Tautonia marina: one gene and its partner. The protein of the gene in region 1 interacts with the protein of each later gene in a pairwise test. Links are inferred from orthologs where the notes say so. Each region holds a gene or a part of one and is shown in the gene's direction. Other genes may lie near its edges.

Region 1 (3,291 bases):
CTCACCATGCTGCTCGATCATCTTGCCAATCCGGGGCACCTCAATAATGTCGGTCCCGATCCCCAGAATGTTCATACGTGGTCGACCCTCTGTTCGAAGCAAAACGCCTGGTTCATCCGTTGAACCCTGGTGCGATTCCTGAGTCTATCCGAGTTGAGCCCACCAGGCCAATCCGACCTCAAATCTCCCGAGTGGGAGACCTCTCCTGCCGGATGAAGCGCCTGCGGCCCGATAAGGGAATCGCATCGCGGAGGATACTGCACGATGCTATACTGCCATTGGATGCGATACGGACGTACCGCTCTCGACGCCACCATGCCAGGGACGGATCGCTGATGGATTTGCTCTCCGATTTGACGGCCCCCCAGCGAGAGGCCGTCTCCCATGTGAATGGCCCGCTCCTGGTCCTCGCCGGAGCCGGATCAGGCAAAACGCGGGTCATCACCCGCAGAGTCGCCTCACTCCTCGGGCACGGCATTCCGGGACGGCATATCCTGGCGTTGACCTTCACCAACAAGGCCGCCACCGAGATGCGAGAACGGATCACCGCCCTGGTGCCCGATCACGGTGTCTGGGTCGGCACCTTCCATGCACTCTGTGCTCGTCTGCTTCGCGAATTCGGCCCGAAAATCGGCCTCGATCGTGGCTTTACCATCTACGATCAGCCCGACCGCCTCCGCGTCCTCAAATCGGTCATGGAGCAACTCGACCTGCTCGATGCAGGTGTCGCCCCGGAAAAGGTCGAAGCCGCCATTAGCCGGGCCAAGAACGAAATGCTTGACCCCGAAACCTACTTGGCCCGCCGCGGAGATGGCGCCGATCACGTCTCCGCCGTGGTGGGACGGGTCTTCAAAGGGTATCAGACTCGACTCCTGGAGTCGTCCGCCGTCGATTTCGACGACCTCCTCACCCACGTCGTAACGTTGCTCCGCCAGGATCACGAACTCCGAGCCCGCCTCGACGACCGCTACAAATACATTCTCGTCGACGAATATCAGGATACCAACCTCGCCCAGTATGCGATCGTCCGAGCCCTTTCGGTCGATACTCCCAACCTGTGTGTCACGGGCGATCCCGACCAGTCCATTTACGGATGGCGGGGCGCGAACCTCAATAACATCCTCGAATTCGAGCATGATTACCGCGGTTGCAAGGTCATCCGCCTCGAACACAATTATCGCAGCACCAAAAATATCCTTCGGGTTGCCGATCACGTCATCCATCACAACCGGCGCCGAAAGGCCAAGGTCCTGACGACCGAAAACCCCGAGGGTGATCCGGTCGAACTGACCACTTTTGCCAACGAAACGGAAGAAGCGCAAGCCATTGCCTCCACCATCGCCGACCTGGTGCGTAATGGAGGGTACTCGTTTGGAGAAATCGCCGTTTTTGTCCGGGTCACCGCCCTAACCCGCGGGCTTGAATCCGCCTTCCGATCGCTCGCCATTCCTTATCAGGTGGTCGGCGGCGTCTCGTTCTACGAGCGCATCGAAGTCAAGGATGTGCTTGCGTATCTGAGCCTCCTCAACAATCCGAAAGATGATGTTGCGTTTCTCCGAGCAATCAATGCCCCCCCTCGGGGGCTCGGGAAAGTCAGCCTCGACCGGCTCCAGGGCTACGCTCGTGACCGCGGAATTCCCCTCAGTGCCGCTGTTCGAGAGGCCGCCTCAATCGCCGGTCTAACCCCCAAGGCACGCTCCGGACTTCGTGACTTCGTCCTCCTGATGGATGAACTCGCAGCGCTCAGCGATCACTCCTCAGCCGAGGAACTCACTCGAAAACTTATGAACCTCAGCGGATACCGGGATTACTGGGCCAATCAACCTAAGGGGGACGGCGAGGACCGCGTCGCCAACCTCGACGAACTCGTCTCCGCGGCCCGACAGTTTGACCTGGAACATCCCGAGTCCACAGTCCTTGACTTCCTGGCCGATGTCACCCTGAGCTCGGCGGTCGATCGCTGGAAGGACGAAGGGGGAGCCGTCACCTTGATGACCCTCCACGCCTCGAAAGGTCTGGAGTTCCCCGTCGTCTTTATCGTCGGGCTGGAACAAGGGCTCCTCCCCCATTCCCGAGCCTCCGACAACGATGCCGAACTGGAGGAGGAGCGTCGCCTCTTCTTCGTCGGTATCACCCGAGCCCAGCGCGAACTCCGTCTGAGTCATTGCCGGGTCCGAGAGTTCCGGGGCCAGCGATCGGTTGCCATTCCCTCGCAATTTCTCATGGAATTACCGGAAGGCCCGATCCGGTATCGCGACCTCACCGGGGGTGACGATGAAATGCCGCTTTCCTCCCGGCGAGTGGCTCGAACCCCCTCCCCGACTCCTTCCCGCCCTGTCTCCGCAGTTCCCGCAGATCGTTTCCGCTTGACCACCGCCGCCGCGCTGGCCAACCCCCCAGGATCGGGGGCACGCCCCGATGCGGAATCGACCGGCGACCTGTCTGCCTTTCGTCCAGGGGTTCTCGTGCTCCACCCGCAGTACGGGCTCGGGAAAATTGTTTCCATCGACGGAGCCGGCCCAAACCGTAAAGGACGGGTCGCCTTCACCGTGGGAGGGGAACGAACATTCGTACTAGCTCGGTCGCCGCTCCGACCGGTCAAACGATCCTGACCTTGACAACCCCTTCAGATCCATATTCGGAAATGCACCGCATTTTGCTCGTCAATACCGAACCCTTGACGTCTCCTCGAAGTCTGGCCAGAAGGATCCTGTTCCAATTCACGCCCCCCCCTTGCCGATTGATCTCGGTTCGTCTCGGAGTTGTCCGATCATGATTCGCCTCGGCGTCAACATCGATCACGTTGCCACCATTCGACAGGCCCGAGGGGGGCGCGAACCCGACCCGGTCTGGGCGGCGGTCCTGTCCGAACTCGGAGGCGCCGATGGCATCACCGTCCACCTGCGGGAAGACCGCCGGCATATTCAGGAACGTGATCTCCGCATTCTCAGGGAAACCGTTCGAACTCGCTTGAATCTTGAGATCTCCCTCGCTCCGGAAATCGTTGCCATCGCCCTCGACGTCCGCCCCGATCAGGTCACCTTCGTTCCCGAACACCGCCAGGAAGTGACAACCGAAGGAGGCCTCGACCTCCTCAGTCATCGTGATCGAATCGCCGAAGCCGTGTCGCGATGCCACGAAGCAGGAATCGAGGTCAGTCTCTTTCTCGACCCCGATCCGGCGCAGGTCGAGACCGCCGCTGCGGTTGGTGCCATCGCCGTGGAACTCCACACCGGCCGCTATGCCGACGCGATCAACGCCTCATCGCGTCAAAGCGAACTCGACGCATTA
Region 2 (3,246 bases), on another replicon or contig:
CGCTCATCCGCCAGAAGATCGCCCAGCGGCTGGTGCAGGCCCAGCAAACGGCCGCGATTCTGACGACCTTCAACGAGGCCGACATGTCGGCCGTCATGGCCTTGCGCGGCAAATATAAGGATGCGTACAAGGAGAAGCACGGGGTCAACCTCGGCTTCATGTCCTTCTTCGTCAAGGCGACGGTCGAGGCGCTGAAGGCGTTTCCGGCGGTCAATGCTCAGATCGACGGCACCGAGATTGTTTACAACAATTACTATGACATCGGCGTGGCCGTCAGCACCGAGCGGGGGTTGATGGTTCCGGTGATCCGTGATTGCGACACCCTGTCGTTCGCCGGGATCGAGCAGACGATCGCCGGGTTCGGCAAGAAGGCCCGCGAGAACAAGATCTCTGTCGATGACCTGCAAGGGGGCACCTTCACGATCACCAATGGCGGTGTCTTTGGCTCGTTGCTCTCGACACCGATCCTCAACCCGCCGCAGAGCGGCATCCTCGGCATGCACTCGATCCAGAAGCGCCCGGTTGCCGTCGGCGATCAGGTCGTTATCCGACCGATGATGTATCTCGCCCTCTCCTACGACCACCGGATCATCGACGGCCGCGAAGCCGTCAGCTTCCTCGTTCGCATCAAGGAATGCATTGAAAACCCGGAACGCATGATGCTTGAGATCTGAGGGCAGTAGGCAGTAGGCGGTAGGCAGAGGGGAGGGGAAGCGGGGATCGGGATTGCCTCGAATTCGCCCCTTTCCTTCCTCAGACGTTGGTCTGTCTTCCGTCTCCTGCCTTCTCTCCCCTCCGTCTTTTCTGTCTTCCGCTTTCTCTGCCTCCTGTTTACTGCCTCCTGCTTACTGAGAAAGGACCAGCAGTGTCGGACCGTTACGACTTGGTTGTTATCGGCGCGGGACCGGGCGGCTATGTGGCCGCGATCCGGGCGGCGCAGCTCGGGATGAAGGTCGCCTGCGTTGAGAAACGGCCGACGCTGGGAGGGACCTGCCTGAACGTCGGATGCATTCCGAGCAAGGCACTTCTGGATTCGAGCGAGCTGTACGAACTGGCCACGCACCGCTTTTCCAAGCACGGGATCACGGTCGATGGCGTCGGGCTCGACCTCGGCGCGATGATGGGCCGCAAGGATCAGGTGGTCAAGGAGCTGACCCAGGGGGTCGGCGGCCTCTTTCGCAAAAACAAGATTGAACCGGTATACGGGGTCGGCAAGGTCGCCGGCCCGAACTCGGTTCACGTCGCGCTGAACGAAGGCGGCGAGCGGACCCTGGAAACCAACGCCATCTTGCTGGCGACCGGCAGCGAGCCGATCGAGCTGCCCTTCCTCAAGTTCGACGGCCAGACGATCGTCGGCTCGACCGAGGCGTTGGCCTTCGAGCAGGTGCCGGAGCATCTGGTCGTGGTCGGCGGCGGCTACATCGGCCTGGAGCTGGGATCGGTCTGGAAGCGGCTCGGTGCGAAGGTCACGGTCATCGAGTTTTTGCCTCGGATTGTGCCGATCGTCGATCACGAGCTGGGCAATCAGTTGTACAAGATCTTGCAGAAGCAAGGGCTTGAGTTCCAGCTCGAAACGAAGGTCACCGGCGCCGAGGTGAAGAACGGCAAGGCCACCCTCTCGGCCGAAACCAAGGACGGCAAGACCCTGACGTTTGACTGCGACAAGGTGCTTGTCTCGGTCGGCCGACGCGGCTATCTGGACGGGCTCGGCCTGGACGCGGTCGGGGTCGAGCACGACCCGAAGGCGGGCAAGGTGACGATCGACGCGCACTTCCGCACGACGGTTCCCTCCATTTACGCCCTGGGCGACATCGTCAGCGGGCCGATGCTCGCACACAAGGCCGAGGAGGAAGGGGTGGCTTTTGCCGAGCTGCTCGCCGGCAAGGCGGGGCACGTCAACTACGAGACGATCCCGAGCGTCATCTACACCTGGCCCGAGATCGCCAGCGTCGGTCTGACCGAGGAACAGCTCAAGGAAAAGGGGGGCGATTACCGGGTCGGCAAGGCCCCCTTCATCGCCAACGGCCGGGCCAAGGCGATGGACGAGAAGGACGGCATCGTCAAGGTGCTGGCCGATGCGAAGACCGACCGCGTACTCGGCGTGCATATCATCGGGCCGAGGGCCTCGGACATGATCGCCGAGGCGGTCGCCGTCATGGAGTTCGCCGGCAGCGCCGAGGACATCGCCCGCATCTGCCACGGGCACCCGACCCTCTCCGAAACGCTCAAGGAAGCCGCCCTGGCCGTGGATAAACGCACGATCAATTGCTGATTCCAAAGCCGATCGATGACGCCCCGTCTGGGCTCGCTGGGGTCAGGATGACCCCAGCCACCCCGACGCAGTGGGAATCGAAGCCGGGCGATTGGCTCCGATCAGTCCTCGTCGCCGCTGAGCAGGTGGCGGCTTGACTGAAAGTAGCGGCGCTGGCGGGTTTGCGAGGTGGGGGCGTCGGCGGCGAACTGGCCGCGAAGGTCGTCGAGGTTCGCCCGGCAAAAGGGGCACTCGATGACATCGACATGAAACGTGATGTAGTCGTGATAATCGGGATCGAGTGCCTCGATGACATAGCTGCCCAGGTCTTCCCGAGAAGGACAGGAGAGCCGGGCGCGCCGCCAGATGGCGCCAAGGGTGTGAATGGCGCTTTCGGGGCGATCCTGCCGGACGTCTTCAAGGCGCTGCCGGAGCGAGGCCGAGCCGCGCAAGGCCCGCTCGACCCGGGCCATCTCGGCGCCGGAGAGGGTCTCGGCCAGGTAGGCCCGAAGCGTCTCATCGTCGATGGCGAGGGGGGCGGGGTCGGCCATGAGGATAGGGTTCCGTTCCGTTCCAGGTCCGGTCAATCAGTCCAGGCCGCCGAGGCTCATGCCGGCGCGGCGGGCCATTTCCTTCAGGCGGCTGATGGTCTGGAACTTGTAGCTGGCGACGGCCTGTTCGGTCAGGCCGAGATGAGTGGCGACGTCCTTGTTGGCCCACCCCTTGACGATCAGGAGTTCCAGGCATCGCAGGCGAGGGAAGTCTCCCTTGGCCTGCCAATCCTGAATGATCTGGCCGAGGGCTTCAGTCAACAGGCGTTCCTCGGCGTCGCGGCGTTCGGAGCTTCGGGCGATGCTGCTGGCGGCTCGGGCAGGGCCGGCGACTTCTTCGAGGGGGCGGCCGTGGTCGTCGGATCCGAACTGGTCGATCGGCCGGCGTCCTTGACGTCGGAGCTGGTCGGTCAGCTTGTGAGCGGCGATTGAGAACAGATAGGC

Evidence for each region.
Region 2: the proteins of GA615_RS15615 (region 1) and lpdA interact in binary tests that used the Escherichia coli proteins (3 or more experiments, as listed by UniProt). The link is inferred for Tautonia marina from one-to-one orthologs.

What each region holds. Positions count from the first base shown.
Region 1 is NZ_WEZF01000012.1:102,241-105,531, forward strand. The notes cover bases 1-2,973. They hold GA615_RS15615 (ATP-dependent helicase), read left to right. Parts: upstream 1-335; coding sequence 336-2,612; downstream 2,613-2,973. Other genes in these bases: GA615_RS15610 (holo-ACP synthase), read right to left, coding at 1-21; GA615_RS15620 (pyridoxine 5'-phosphate synthase), read left to right, coding at 2,773-2,973. In the rest of the region: more of GA615_RS15620, read left to right, coding at 2,974-3,291. UniProt on the Escherichia coli protein: A helicase with DNA-dependent ATPase activity. Unwinds DNA duplexes with 3'-5' polarity. Translocates on single-stranded DNA with 3'-5' polarity. Initiates unwinding more efficiently from a nicked substrate than double-stranded DNA.
Region 2 is NZ_WEZF01000013.1:74,711-77,956, forward strand. Bases 141-3,068 are described here. They hold lpdA (dihydrolipoyl dehydrogenase), read left to right. Parts: upstream 141-865; coding sequence 866-2,272; downstream 2,273-3,068. Other genes in these bases: odhB (2-oxoglutarate dehydrogenase complex dihydrolipoyllysine-residue succinyltransferase), read left to right, coding at 141-674; GA615_RS16385 (hypothetical protein), read right to left, coding at 2,374-2,802; GA615_RS16390 (RNA polymerase sigma factor), read right to left, coding at 2,839-3,068. In the rest of the region: more of odhB, read left to right, coding at 1-140; more of GA615_RS16390, read right to left, coding at 3,069-3,246. UniProt on the Escherichia coli protein: Lipoamide dehydrogenase is a component of the glycine cleavage system as well as of the alpha-ketoacid dehydrogenase complexes.